Regions from separate parts of the Rhizobium grahamii genome, predicted to be linked through region 1. Evidence: predicted binding sites of a transcription regulator. Region 1 holds the regulator's gene; each other region holds the start of a gene.

Region 1 (3,210 bases):
CCTACGAGCGGTCTTCGGCCTTTTCCCGGCCTTCGCGCAGGCCTATCCGACCAAGAAAATTGCTGCAGCCGGCGCGTTGGCCGCACTGACGGCCTACTATCTCATATCCGGCTTCGCGGTCTCGGCCGAACGAGCCTATATCATGATGGCGATCATGCTGGTCGCGGCGCTCTTCGACCGTCCCTCGATCAGCCTCCGTAACGTGGCGCTTTCTGCCCTGCTGATCATCCTGACATCGCCGTCGGCAGTGCTCGGACCAAGCTTTCAGATGTCGTTCGCCGCCACGCTGGCCCTAGTTTCGGGTTATGTCGGCTGGATAAGCGGCTCGATGCCCGGCAAGGCGCTATTCGTTCACCCCGTGTTCAAACCGATCGGCTTCGTGTTTCGCTTCTTCGCCGGCATTGCCCTGACGTCGATGATTGGCGGCTTCTCGACCGCACTCTTCTCAATCGAGCATTTTCACCGCCTGAGCGCCTATGGCCTGCCGGCGAACCTGATGGCGATGCCGGTTATCTCGTTCGTCGTCATGCCTATGGGCATGCTGGCAATGCTGCTGACGCCGCTCGGCCTTGACGTTCTGCCCTGGAAGATAGCGGGCTTCGGTCTGGATATCGTCATCGACATCGCCAAGACGGTGTCGGGCTGGGGAGGCACCGTCGACGTCGGCCGCCTTCCGGCATGGTACTTTGCCGTCGCCTCTCTGGCGTTCCTGTTGCAGACGCTGCTTTTCACGCGCCTCAAATATCTCGGCTTTGCCGTCATGCTCATCGCGACCGCCTGCCTCAGGTTTCTGCCGGGATCACCTTTGCCGGAGTTGCTCGTATCGGATGACGGCTCGCTGGTCGCAGTCGTCGACGACGAGGTGCTGGCGACCAACAAACCAAAGCCCGGAGAGTTCATCTTCAATCAATGGCAGCGGGCGCTGGCGATCGAGCCGCAAGTGCCGCCGCTGATCCTCACGGATGTCCCGCCGCCACCGCAAAAGCGGGATCACGAGCGTGTGGTCCTGACCGCGAAAGAGCGGCGCGCGGCGACCGATCTCATGCGTCGATCGACGGAAACGACGCAATTTTCCTGCGCAAAATCAGCGTGGTGCGCTGTGACTTTGAAGAGCGGCTATCTGGTCGTCGTCGTCGACAATCTCGCCTATCTCGGCTCAGCATGCGACGTTGCAGACATCGTCATCACGCCCGCTCGGGTGCGGCTTGCGCAGTGCAGGTCCGGATCGCTTCTGTTTACCGGCGATAGCCTTCGGCGAACCGGCGCCCTGGAAATACGCATTGATGACCAGGGATCACCGGTGATCAACACAGCATACACCGGCCTCGACCGTCCCTGGATGCGGCAGCGGGCCTATGATTGGCGCACCGGAGCCTATGCGGACGCCGTGCGGCAGCCTAGTGATACCGGCGGATCAGCCCGACAAGCTTACCCTGTACCTTGACGCGGTCAGGGCCGAAAATGCGCGTTTCGTAAGCCGGATTGGCGGCTTCCAGCGCGATCGATGCCCCCTTGCGGCGGAAGCGCTTCAACGTCGCTTCCTCGTCGTCGACCAGGGCCACGACGATGTCGCCGGGGTTGGCCGTGCTGCCATTGCGAATGATGACCGTATCGCCGTCGAAAATGCCGGCCTCGATCATCGAGTCGCCTTTGACCTCAAGCGCGTAATGTTCGCCGGATGCCAGCATGTCGGCTGGCACCGAAATATCATGGGTGTTGTTCTGGATTGCCGAAATCGGAACGCCCGCAGCAATGCGTCCCATGACGGGCACGGAGACGGAATTGCCGTTGTCGGCACTAGGGGCGGGTTTCGGCGCAGGGGCAGGTTGCGGCTTCCCAAGGCTGCCTTCGATCACGCTGGGCGAAAAGCCACGCCGAGGCTGAATGCTGGGGCTGTATGCCTCCGGCAGCTTGATAACCTCGAGCGCGCGCGCTCTGTTCGGCAGTCGACGAATGAAGCCGCGCTCCTCGAGAGCGGTGATGAGGCGATGAATGCCCGACTTCGAAGCGAGGTCGAGTGCATCCTTCATTTCGTCGAAGGACGGCGGGACGCCGGACTCTTTCATTCGCTCGTGAATGAAGAGAAGAAGCTCCTGTTGCTTGCGTGTCAGCATCGAAGTCGAACCCCAGAGTCGTGAAACAAAGCCAGAACGGACACTATATGTTCCATATGTGTTCTGCAAGTGCCTAAATTTTCGTAAAACTTGCGTCGGACTTGTCCTGTTTTTGCATTTCATTTGCGGGATATCGAAAGCTTGTTGCATTGTTCTGCCATCGGGCGCACACCGATGCTGGTTTTGGAAGGAGGATCTGCCTGTGAGTGAAGCCCATCCTCTTGATCACATCGTCCTGCCGGTGGCCAACATAGGTCTCGCCCGCGAGCGGCTCGGCAAGCTTGGCTTCACCGTGGCGGCTGATGCCCGTCATCCGTTTGGAACGGAAAACGCCTGCGTTTTCTTCGCCGACAAAACATATCTGGAACCACTCGGGATCGCGGACACCGATATTTACGAGACGTCGCTGAAGAAGGGGAACAGTTTCACATCTCGCGATCGGGCATTTCGGTTTCGCTGCGGCGATGAAGGCATGTCCGCGGTCGTTCTCGGCACCTCTGATGCTGACCGCGACCACGCCCGTTTTCAGGCCGACAAGATCAGCGGCGGTGACATGCTTCAGTTTTCCCGTCCGATGAAAATGCCGGATGGGACGGAAACGACAGCTGCCTTTCGGCTTGCTTTTGCGGCCGATCTGAGAGCGCCGGATTTCTTCCTGTTTACCTGCCAGCGGGTCAACCCCTTGCCCGCCGATCGCAAAGCATTGGAAACGCACGATAACGGGGTCACCGGTATTGCCGATATCGTTCTGACGGCGCCCGATCCCAAGGCATTCTCGCTCTTCATGCGGCATGTGTCGTGCTCAGGCGCCGTGCGCGAGGATGCGTTCGGGGTCAGCGTAATCGCGCCGAATGCGCGGGTTTGTATTCTTTCGCCGGATGGGCTCGACGCCTATTTCGATCTTGCGGCTCCCGCTGCGGATCGCGGTCTGCGAGGCGTTGCGATCGTCTTCAAGGTTGGCGATCTCGCCGTGACAGAAGCGCATTTGGCTGCTAACGGGATGACCTACACGCGCAAGAACAATCGAATTCTGGTGAAGGCTGCGCCCGGGCAGGGCGCGCTCTTCGCCTTCGAGGAGAAACGATGAGCCAGACAA
Region 2 (3,210 bases), 210 kb from region 1:
GATGTCCTCGATGCAGTCCGGCTTCATGCCGATCAGCGCCTTGCGCATGCCCGCGCTTTCCACCTGGAACACGCCGACGGTTTCACCGCGCGAGAGCATCTCGTAGGTCAGCTTGTCGTCGAGCGGAATCGAGGCGAGGTCGACCTTGATGCCGCGCTTGGCGACGAAATCGACGGCGACCTTCAACGTCGTCAGCGTCTTCAGGCCGAGGAAGTCGAACTTCACGAGGCCGGCCTGCTCGACCCACTTCATGTTGAACTGGGTGACCGGCATGTCGGAGCGCGGATCGCGGTACATCGGGACGAGTTTCGACAGCGGGCGGTCGCCGATGACGATACCGGCAGCGTGGGTCGACGCGTGGCGGTAGAGACCCTCGATCTTCTGGGCGATATCGAGCAGGCGAGCGACGACGGGCTCCTTGTCGGCTTCCTCCTGCAGCTTCGGCTCTTCCTCGATCGCCTTCGACAGGGGCGTCGGGTTGGCCGGATTGTTTGGCACCAGCTTGCAGATCTTGTCAACCTGCCCGTAAGGCATCTCCAGCACGCGGCCGACGTCGCGCAGGGCCGCGCGCGCCTGTAGCGAACCGAAAGTGATGATCTGCGCGACCTGTTCGCGGCCATACTTGCGCTGCACGTAGCGGATCACCTCTTCGCGGCGATCCTGGCAGAAGTCGATATCGAAGTCGGGCATCGAGACGCGTTCCGGATTGAGGAAGCGTTCGAAAAGCAGCGAGAAACGCAGCGGATCGACGTCGGTGATCGTCAGAGCGTAAGCGACCAGCGACCCTGCACCGGAGCCACGGCCCGGGCCGACGGGGATGTCATGCTGCTTTGCCCATTTGATGAAGTCCGCAACGATCAGGAAGTAGCCTGGGAACTTCATACGCTCGATAACGCTGAGTTCGAATTCCAGGCGTTCGCGGTAGTCCTTTTCCTCGTAGCCCGCCGACATGCCGAGCGTGGCAAGGCGGCTGTCCAGCCCCTCCTCCGCCTGCCGGCGCAGTTCGAGTGCCTCTTCGCGCTCAGCTTCCTCGGGATCGGCCGTCGCGCCGGTGAACCGGGGCAGGATCGGCTTGCGCGTCTTCAGGATGAAGGAGCAGCGGCGGGCGATCTCGATGGTGTTTTCCAGCGCCTCCGGCAGATCCGCAAACAGCTTCGCCATTTCGGCGCGGCTTTTCAGATAGTGATCAGGCGTTAGGCGGAAGCGCGTATCATCCGAGACGATGGCGTTATGAGCGACAGCCATCAGGGCGTCGTGCGCGTCATAGTCCTCACGCGTCGGGAAAAAGGCTTCGTTGGTGGCAACCAGCGGCAGGTCATGCTCGTATGCGAGCCCGATGATCTTCTGCTCGTGGCGCTTGTCATAGGTGCCGTGGCGCTGCAGCTCGACATAGAGGCGATCACTGAAATGGCGCTTCAGCACCATCAGCCGCGCTTCGGCCTGCGCCGTGTGGCCGTCCTTGACCGCCATGTCGATCGGTCCGGTCGAGGCGCCGGTCAGGGCGATCAGACCGTCCGTCCCGATCTCATCCAGCCACGAAGACCGAATGAGAATCGAACCATTCCCCTCGCCGCCCAGGTAAGCGCGGCTGACGAGATCCACGAGCCGCTCATAGCCCGCATCCGTGGCTGCCAAGAGCACGAGAGACGGGAACTTGACGAGCGCCTGCTGGCCGCCGCGCCTTTCCGTCTCCAGCCCGTCTTCCATGTCGATCGAGACCTGGCAACCGATGATCGGCTGCAAGCCCTCGTCCATCGCCTTCTGTGAAAACTCGAGGGCGACGAAGAGATTGTTGGTGTCGGTGATGGCGATCGCCGGCTGGCTGTCGCCCGATGCCTTGTAGAGGATTTTCTTGAGCGGCAGCGCGCCCTCAAGCAGCGAGTAGGCCGAGTGGACCCGAAGGTGAACGAAGCCCGGCGTACCGCCGATGAAACCGCTTTCCGCGTCTTTCTCCGCACCCGCCATGACATGCCTTCCAATCACCTGAATCAATCAGGTCTATTCTCAGCATTGAGGGGTCGATGTCCAGACAAGCGATTGCGTTCGGACCGCATGGCAGCCATGCGGTCCCCTGAATTCTTACATTGCCATGCAGATCAGCGAGAAGCTGGCAACGAACATTGCGATGGAGGTGAATGCTGCGATATCACGGATCATGTCAGTCATTTGGCTCTCCTGTTCTCTTATGTTTATAATTTGTTCTTATATTGTTCTATTGTCAACAGGATTCCTTTCGGCTTGGCTGGCGGCACGGCAACGGGAGAAAAGCATGTTTAAATTTGCATTAACGACGGCACTGGCGCTTTCGGCGGCGTTTACCGCTCAAGCCGGACAGATCGATCCCTCGCGCATTGTCGATGCAGCGACCGGCGATTGGGACGGCGACGGCAAGCCGGATCTCGCGCTGCTTGTTGCACCCGAAGAGAGCGCCACCGACGATCAGATTGGCATCTACATCTATCTTCGCGATAGCGACCATGAGCTGCTGCGGCTGTCCGTAGGTGCTCTCAACAAGATCTGGGGCAGTACAGCTCCGGATGGCCTCTTTGGACAGGAACCCTCAATAAAGGCCGTCGGCAAGTCCTCGATCGCCATTCACTCGCAGAACAGTGCGATCGGGCGCGACCGCTGGGACCAGACGCTGACGCTCGCCTATCGCAACAAGCAGTTTGTTGTCGCAGGCTATACCTACAATCACTATGACACGCTCGATCCCGACGCCGGAGGCTCGTGCGACTACAATGCGCTCACGGGCAAGCTGCAGAAGGACGGCAAGGACGCCAAGGCCGAGGCGCGCGTCATACCGATCACAGACTGGAACGACGAGACCGGGCAATCCATCTGTGGCCAATAGGCACGGTTCTCTTTTTGTTCTTTACAAATACGCACTTTGCTGAGAGCTTCCGGAAGGGAGGCACCTCACCATGAACATTGCCGAATTGAACAGCTTTATCGTGGAAGCCAAGGCCGGGAGTTATGTCGGCGGCGGAATGCCTTCGCCAGCCTGCCGGCAAGGGTCACACGACATCGGCTACCAGCGGGGCCGCTGGCGCTATCTCGACAGCTATTTCGGCGGCACGGATTTCGCCGGGCAGGAAGTGGTGTGGCTGGATGATGCGCCGGTCTGGGCGATGAACTATTTCGGGCGCATCGTCGAACGCTCGTTGATCGACGGCGAGCGGGCGGGCACCGTCATCAAGGCCGCGCTGT
Region 3 (3,210 bases), 1.3 Mb from region 1:
CCGAAAACTGTGATCATGAGATGTGCCCGTCCGATATCTTCTTCGGGCGCGACACTGCCCGAATGGCTCACTCGTCGTCAACTACTCTGAGCTTCAGCAAGCCGGTCCGGCTGTCGACCGACTTCTGTGAAGTATCGCTTTCCTTCGCCCGTTGCGCCGGAGCGTCGCCTTCGAATTCCAGCGCCTCTATCTTCGCGCCGCGCTTGTTCAGCTTGTCCGCGGAGGTCAGGATCATGTCGACATCCTTCTGCGCCATGGAAAAATGGCTCTGCAGCTTCCGGACGCGGTCATCAAGGCGCCCAAGGTCGTCCATCAGGCTGACGACTTCGCCCTGGATGACGTGTGCCTGGGCGCGCATGCGCTGATCCTTCAGGACCGCCTGAATGACCTGGATCGACAGCATCAGGAGGGACGGGGAGACGATGACGACCCGCGCCCGATGCGCCTTCTGCACGATCGGCTCGAAATTCTCGTGTATCTCGGCAAAGATCGATTCCGATGGCACGAACATGAAAGCCGTATCCTGGGTCTCTCCCTGGATCAGATATTTCTCCGAGATGTCCCGGATATGCGTCTCCATGTCGCGGCGGAATTGCTGCGAGGCGACCTTCGCGCCATCAGGTCCGCCCGCATCGCGGATGGCATTCCATGCTTCCAGCGGAAATTTCGCGTCGATAACCAGTGGCGGCGCGCCGTTCGGCATGCGGATCGTGCAGTCCGGCCGCGAGCCGTTGGAGAGCGTGTGCTGGAAGGTGTAAGCACCCATCGGAAGGCCGTCGGCAACGATCGTTTCCATCCGCGATTGCCCGAAGGCGCCACGCGTCTGCTTGTTGGAAAGGATCGCCTGCAGACCAACAACGTCCTTGGCAAGCGTCTGGATGTTGCTTTGAGCGGCATCGATGACGGCCAGGCGCTCCTGCAATCTTTGAAGGTTCTCGTGCGTGGACTTCGTCTGCTCGGAAATGGTCGTGCTGACGCGCTGCGACATGCCGTCGAGACGCTGGTTTATCGCCTGGTTGAGTTCCGCCTGCCGCGAGCCGAAAACCTCGGCCATCGTCGACATGCGCCCATGCATTTCCGCCTGAATTTTCAGAAGCTCTGCCATCCGGGCATCGGCTTCCGTCGCCCTCATGGCCGCGTCGTCCGCCTGTTCCCGCCGCAATTGGCCGCTGCGCACGAGAAGCACGATCATCAGGACGATCAGTGCTGCAATCGCTCCGCCACCGAGGGCGAGGATAGCTGGGTTGAGCTTGGAAAAGGCGAAGGAAAGTGAGTCGGCGCTTGGGTTCATGAGGGCACCATAGCAAACCCGTGCGCATTTTCTAGATCAAAACGTGAACAACTCACAGGGCGGTGTTGTCGGCTGGGTGGCGCATATTTGAGCCACTAGCAGACAAATAGGATCTCGATTTAACCATTGCTCAACTATATTCGGCAAATGCTCGGCTTCAATTTTTCCTTCGGCATCAATCACAAAGCAGAGACATCATGACCAGTCAGCCGTCCGACAATGCGCTCAAGCAACGCCTTGACTTCATCGAGCTGGACGATGACGCACGGATGGCACTGCGCGAAATGCGTCCTGCCATTTCGGAGCTGCTTGGTGCAGCTCTCGACAAATTCTACGGCAAGCTCGGCAAGACGCCTGCGGTTGCGAAGTTCTTCTCCGACAAGAACCATATGAACCACGCCAAGAAACGCCAGGAAGCCCACTGGGCCAATCTGGCGGGCGGCAATTTCGATGAGTCCTATGTCAATGGCGTCACCGCTGTCGGCCGGACGCACGCACGCATCGGCCTTGAGCCCCGCTGGTACATCGGTGGTTACGCGTTGCTGATGAGCGACCTCATCAAGGGCCTCATGGATAAGCAGTGGCCGTCACGTTTTGCACGCCAGCAGGGCAAGGTACTCGCCGAAAAGCTTGCGGCTGTCGTGAAGGCAGCCATGCTGGACATGGACTACTCGATCTCCGTTTATCTCGATACGCTCGACGAGAAGCGCAAGCAGCTTGAGGAGGAGCGCGCGAAGGCCGAAGCCGACCAGGCGCTGGCGCTCAGCCACCTTCGTCGCGGATTGGAGGCGCTTTCCAACGGCGACCTCGAGGCAACCCTGCCGTCCGATCTGCCGGGCAGCTTCAAGGAAATGGCGGACGACTATAATCGCGCCGTAGCGGCCTTGCGCACGTCCTTTGCATCGGTACGCGCAACCTCCGGGGAAATTCTTCAGGGCACCGACGTCATCGCCAAGGGCTCGGACGACCTGGCGCTGCGCACCGCGCAGCAGGCCGCAGGCGTCGAGGAAAGCTCGGCCGCGCTGCAGCAGCTCTCGGTCAGCGTCGGCCAGACGGCCGCCAATGCCGAGAAGGCTTCGGCAGCCGTGCGTGAAACACAGCAGAAGGCGAAAAACTCCGGCGAGCTCGTCACCAGCGCCGTATCGGCGATGGCCGAGATCGAGAAGTCCTCGACCGAGATTTCAAAGATCATCGGCGTCATCGATGAAATCGCCTTCCAGACCAACCTGCTGGCCTTGAATGCCGGCGTCGAGGCGGCCCGCGCAGGCGATGCGGGCAAGGGCTTCGCTGTCGTTGCGCAGGAAGTTCGCCAACTCGCGCAGCGGACCGCCGACGCGGCAAAGGAAATCAAGAACCTGATTTCGCAGAGCTCGTCTCAGGTCAACGAAGGCGTCGATATCGTCAGCAGCACGGGCGAAGCGCTGAGCGACATGATCAACCGTATCGACATCATCAACCGCTTTGTGGCCGACATCGCGGCCGCCGCGCGCGATCAGGCAACCGGCGTCAATGAAGTCAGCGTCGCCATTCGCAACATGGATACGATCACCCAGCAGAACTCCGGCATGGTGGAGCGCACATCCGAGGAGACCCGCCGCCTGCGCAGCGAGGTCGACAGCCTTGTGGGCCTGCTGCAGCGCTTCCGCACCGGCGCCCCGGAGCGCGCCATGCCGATGGCTTCCCGCCGCGCCGCGTAACGTAAAGCCAATGAAATTCCCGACGGCCGCGCAAAAAAGCGCGGCCGTCGCCTTTCGGATAATTCCATCGGGCGGAAAGATGCGTTATGGGAACGGCCATGACCATCAAGCCACTTATCATTCTTCCCGATCCGCTGCTGCGCCAGGTTTCCAAGCCTATCGAACGTGTCGACAGTGACCTTCAGCGTCTCGCCGACGATATGCTCGAGACGATGTACGATG
Region 4 (3,210 bases), 780 kb from region 1:
AAACCGACCGCGCAGGCCGTGTAGCGCCGCCAGCCGATCGTTTCCTTGAGAAACAGGCTGCTCAGGATCGTCAGGATGATCGGCTCAACGAAGAAGATGGCGATCGCGTCGGCAACCGGCATGTACTTCAGCGTCGTCACGAAAGAGATCATCGACACGGTGATGATGGCGCCACGGATCGCGTGGAAGAAACTCTGTTTCCAGGTCGTGTCCATCAGGTTTCGCCGCCAGAGCACGATGGGCAGCATGCAGAGTGCCTGAACCGCGAAGCGAGCAGCGGTGATCTCGGCTGACGGCACGGTGGCGATCGCAAGTTTCGAGAAGATGTCGATGATCGGCGAGACCAGCACCGAAAGGGACATCAGTACGAGTCCCATCATGACTTCCGACGAAGCGGATACGGGCGGTGATGGTTGGCGGTTGCTCATCTTTCAGTCCTCTTGTTCAGGACCGAGCCACGGCATCGTCGCACCAATCGGCAAACGCTGCGATCGCTTCATCCGCGCCGATCTCGTTCAACGTCTCGTGGCGCATCCCTTGATATATTTGCGTGGTGATACGGGAGAAGCCTGAGGCTTTCAAATGGTTTGATAGCCATAGGACGGCGTTGCCGTTTTCCGTTGCCGGGTCGTGGTCTCCTCCGACAAGGTGGAGAGGGATGTTGGTCGGGAGCCTAGACAGCCATTCGCGCCGCGGGGCGCGAAACGTCAGCTTGAAGACGTCTAGCCACAGGGAAACGGAGGCGTCAAAGCCGCACAGCGGGTCGGCGATATATTTGTCCACGTGATCCGGATCTCGCGACAGCCAATCGAAATCCGTTCGTCGAGGCGTAACTGATTGGGCCCAGGTGCCGAAGGTCAACCTTGGTAACAGGCCGCTCGGCACATCCGAGCCTTTCAGCGCTTGCTCGGTCAGGAGGATCGCTTGCGCAGCCCGACCGGCGATGCCGGGATGGAAATTCGAGTTCCAGACGGCCACCGCGTCGATTTTGCTGGCATGGGAGACGGCTGCGTTGAGCGCGACCAGCCCGCCCATCGAGTGACCAAAAAGGACAACGGGGAGGGCTCCATGACGGCTGACTGCGAAATCGCGCATCGCGACGACGTCATCGATGACGCGGTCGACGCCGTTGCGGCGGGCAAAGCGACCGAGCGGCGCATCAGGTGCGGCCGTCTCGCCGTGGCCGCGATGATCGTGCGCGTAGACGTGGTAGCCGCAGGCAGCCATGGCATGTGCAAAGCCGCCGTAGCGCTTCGAATGCTCTGCCAGGCCGTGGCAGACTAGGAGAATGCCGCGCGGCACGCTGACCGCTTCCTGATGATGAAATGCAAGTGATGCACCCGCCAAGGCGAGCCTTTCCGTGGTGTCGAACATTGAGTCCCTCCGCCGCGGAGAAGAACAGAACAGCCGGCAAATGCAATCGATAGGATCGGTCTCTCGTGGGAATTTTGCGACAGGGCGCAATTGCCCTTGCGAAGCATGAAGTCGCATGCTTCCATGTTCATGAGTTGTTCCTTGGGAGGTTGCATGCGTGGGCTGGTGAAGCATCTCTTCGTGCTGACTATATCCGCTGCCGTCGCAAGCGGTGCGATGGCGCAGCAAATGGGCGGAAAGACCCGTTTCATCCTGGCTGCCAGCTGGCAGCCTTCCTTCTGTGAGACCAACCAGCGCAAGGCGGAATGCCGCAATCAGACAAAGGAGCGGTTCGACGCCACGAATTTCTCGCTGCATGGGCTCTGGCCGATGCGCCAGAACTATTGTGACGTCAAGGAAAGCCTACGTACCGCCGACAAGGATGGTGACTGGAACGAGTTGCCCGAGGTGTCGCTGTCGGATGCGTCGAAAGCCGCGCTCGACAAGGCAATGCCCGGCACGCAGTCGGGCCTCGAGCGTCATGAATGGTTGAAGCACGGGACCTGCACCGGTCTCAGCGCCGATGCCTATTTTTCCACGGCGGTCCGGCTTGTCGGCGAATTGAACGCGTCCGCCGTTCGCGATCTCTTCGCTGCCAACATTGGAAAGTCGGTGACGGCGGAGCAGATCAAAGAGGCGTTCGACAAGAGTTTCGGGCCCGGAGCGAGTGACCGGGTGAAGATGAGCTGCCACCGCGCCGGCCAGAATCGCGTCATCAGCGAATTGACGATCGGTTTGTCTGAGGAGGCAACCGGTGACGAAAAGAAAAGCCTGGGCGATCTGATCCAGGGCGCGGGCCGCACCTCGTTCGGTTGCAACGAGGGGATTGTCGACGCGGCTGGATTTTGAATGGTGGGCTATGCGCGGTTGACGACGTAGCGGAATATTAATCGGACCCAAGCAAGCTACTGCGACCAGTTGCCCGACGGATTTCGACATGGATGCAGCTTTAACGCGGCCCGATCTGGATGCTGCAGCCGACCGCAGATCTTTCTTCGTCACGTTCTTCGCGATCTACGTGACCGCGCTCGCCATCGTTTTGTTCGACCTTGCTGACGGCGTGCTATTCGTCGGCGATGTCGATGACCAGATGCGTGAATTGCAAATCCGATCTCTGATGTCGCCAGCGGGGCGGTGGTTCGATCTCACGCTGCCTTCTATCTCGATGCCGGAAGTGTACATCTCGCCGTGGTCGAGATTGATCGATTTGCCCTACGTCGCCATCGCGACCATGTTTCGGCCGTTCACGTCTCTCGATCACGTCCTCGGGCTCGCCTTTCACATCTGGCCTCCCGTGATGCTGGCACTTTACTGCCTGACCGTCGCTTTCATAGTGAGGCGGTTGATGGGCAGTATGCCGCTGTCGCCGACATCGTGGGTGCTGACATTGATGTTGATGACCGTATTGATGGCCGTAGCTGTTTTCGAATTCGTGCCAGGCCGGATCGATCATCACAATGCGCAGCTCGTCTCGATGATGCTGATGATGGCTGGATTTGTTCGCTGGGATCGCCTGGGGGGACTGTTCGTCGGTGCTGCGGGCGCGCTCTCCATTGTTATCGGACTGGAATGCCTGCCACTGATCGTCGCCGCCTATGGCTTGCTGGTTCTCAGCTATGTCGCGGGTGTTCAGGGTTCGCGCACCATGCTGGTCGCTGTCGGTGCCGGAATGATTGCCGTTGCCGTATTCGCTGCGCTGGCCTTCATTGGTCCGGTTGGCGTCCTCTCGACGCAATGCGATGCCTTCTCTGCGCCCTACCTGTTTCTCATCATCGGAATATCCGGTTCTCTGGCTTG

The links. The regulator LexA, encoded in region 1, represses DNA repair genes until DNA is damaged. The targets are predictions, from matches to a motif close to TGTTCNNNNTGTGTTCNG.
Region 2: dnaE (DNA polymerase III subunit alpha) is a predicted target of LexA. The motif match lies at 2,198-2,215, and genes of this name have one in related genera.
Region 3: FZ934_RS18445 (DNA recombination protein RmuC) is a predicted target of LexA. The motif match lies at 1,324-1,341, and genes of this name have one in related genera.
Region 4: FZ934_RS09675 (ribonuclease T2 family protein) is a predicted target of LexA. The motif match lies at 1,499-1,516, and genes of this name have one in related genera.

The regions. Positions count from the first base shown of each region.
Region 1 is NZ_CP043498.1:1,203,772-1,206,981, forward strand. It holds gene FZ934_RS06005 (ComEC/Rec2 family competence protein) at 1-1,444, shown strand, start outside; gene lexA (transcriptional repressor LexA) at 1,398-2,114, opposite strand; gene FZ934_RS06015 (VOC family protein) at 2,317-3,201, shown strand; gene kdsA (3-deoxy-8-phosphooctulonate synthase) at 3,198-3,210, shown strand, end outside.
Region 2 is NZ_CP043498.1:995,339-998,548, reverse strand. It holds gene dnaE (DNA polymerase III subunit alpha) at 1-1,965, opposite strand, end outside; gene FZ934_RS04995 (hypothetical protein) at 2,270-2,854, shown strand; gene FZ934_RS04990 (DUF5680 domain-containing protein) at 2,925-3,210, shown strand, end outside.
Region 3 is NZ_CP043498.1:3,824,045-3,827,254, forward strand. It holds gene FZ934_RS18440 (ribokinase) at 1-17, opposite strand, end outside; gene FZ934_RS18445 (DNA recombination protein RmuC) at 68-1,291, opposite strand; gene FZ934_RS18450 (globin-coupled sensor protein) at 1,489-2,988, shown strand; gene def (peptide deformylase) at 3,087-3,210, shown strand, end outside.
Region 4 is NZ_CP043498.1:1,985,640-1,988,849, reverse strand. It holds gene FZ934_RS09685 (DMT family transporter) at 1-428, opposite strand, end outside; gene FZ934_RS09680 (alpha/beta fold hydrolase) at 445-1,374, opposite strand; gene FZ934_RS09675 (ribonuclease T2 family protein) at 1,528-2,262, shown strand; gene FZ934_RS09670 (hypothetical protein) at 2,351-3,210, shown strand, end outside.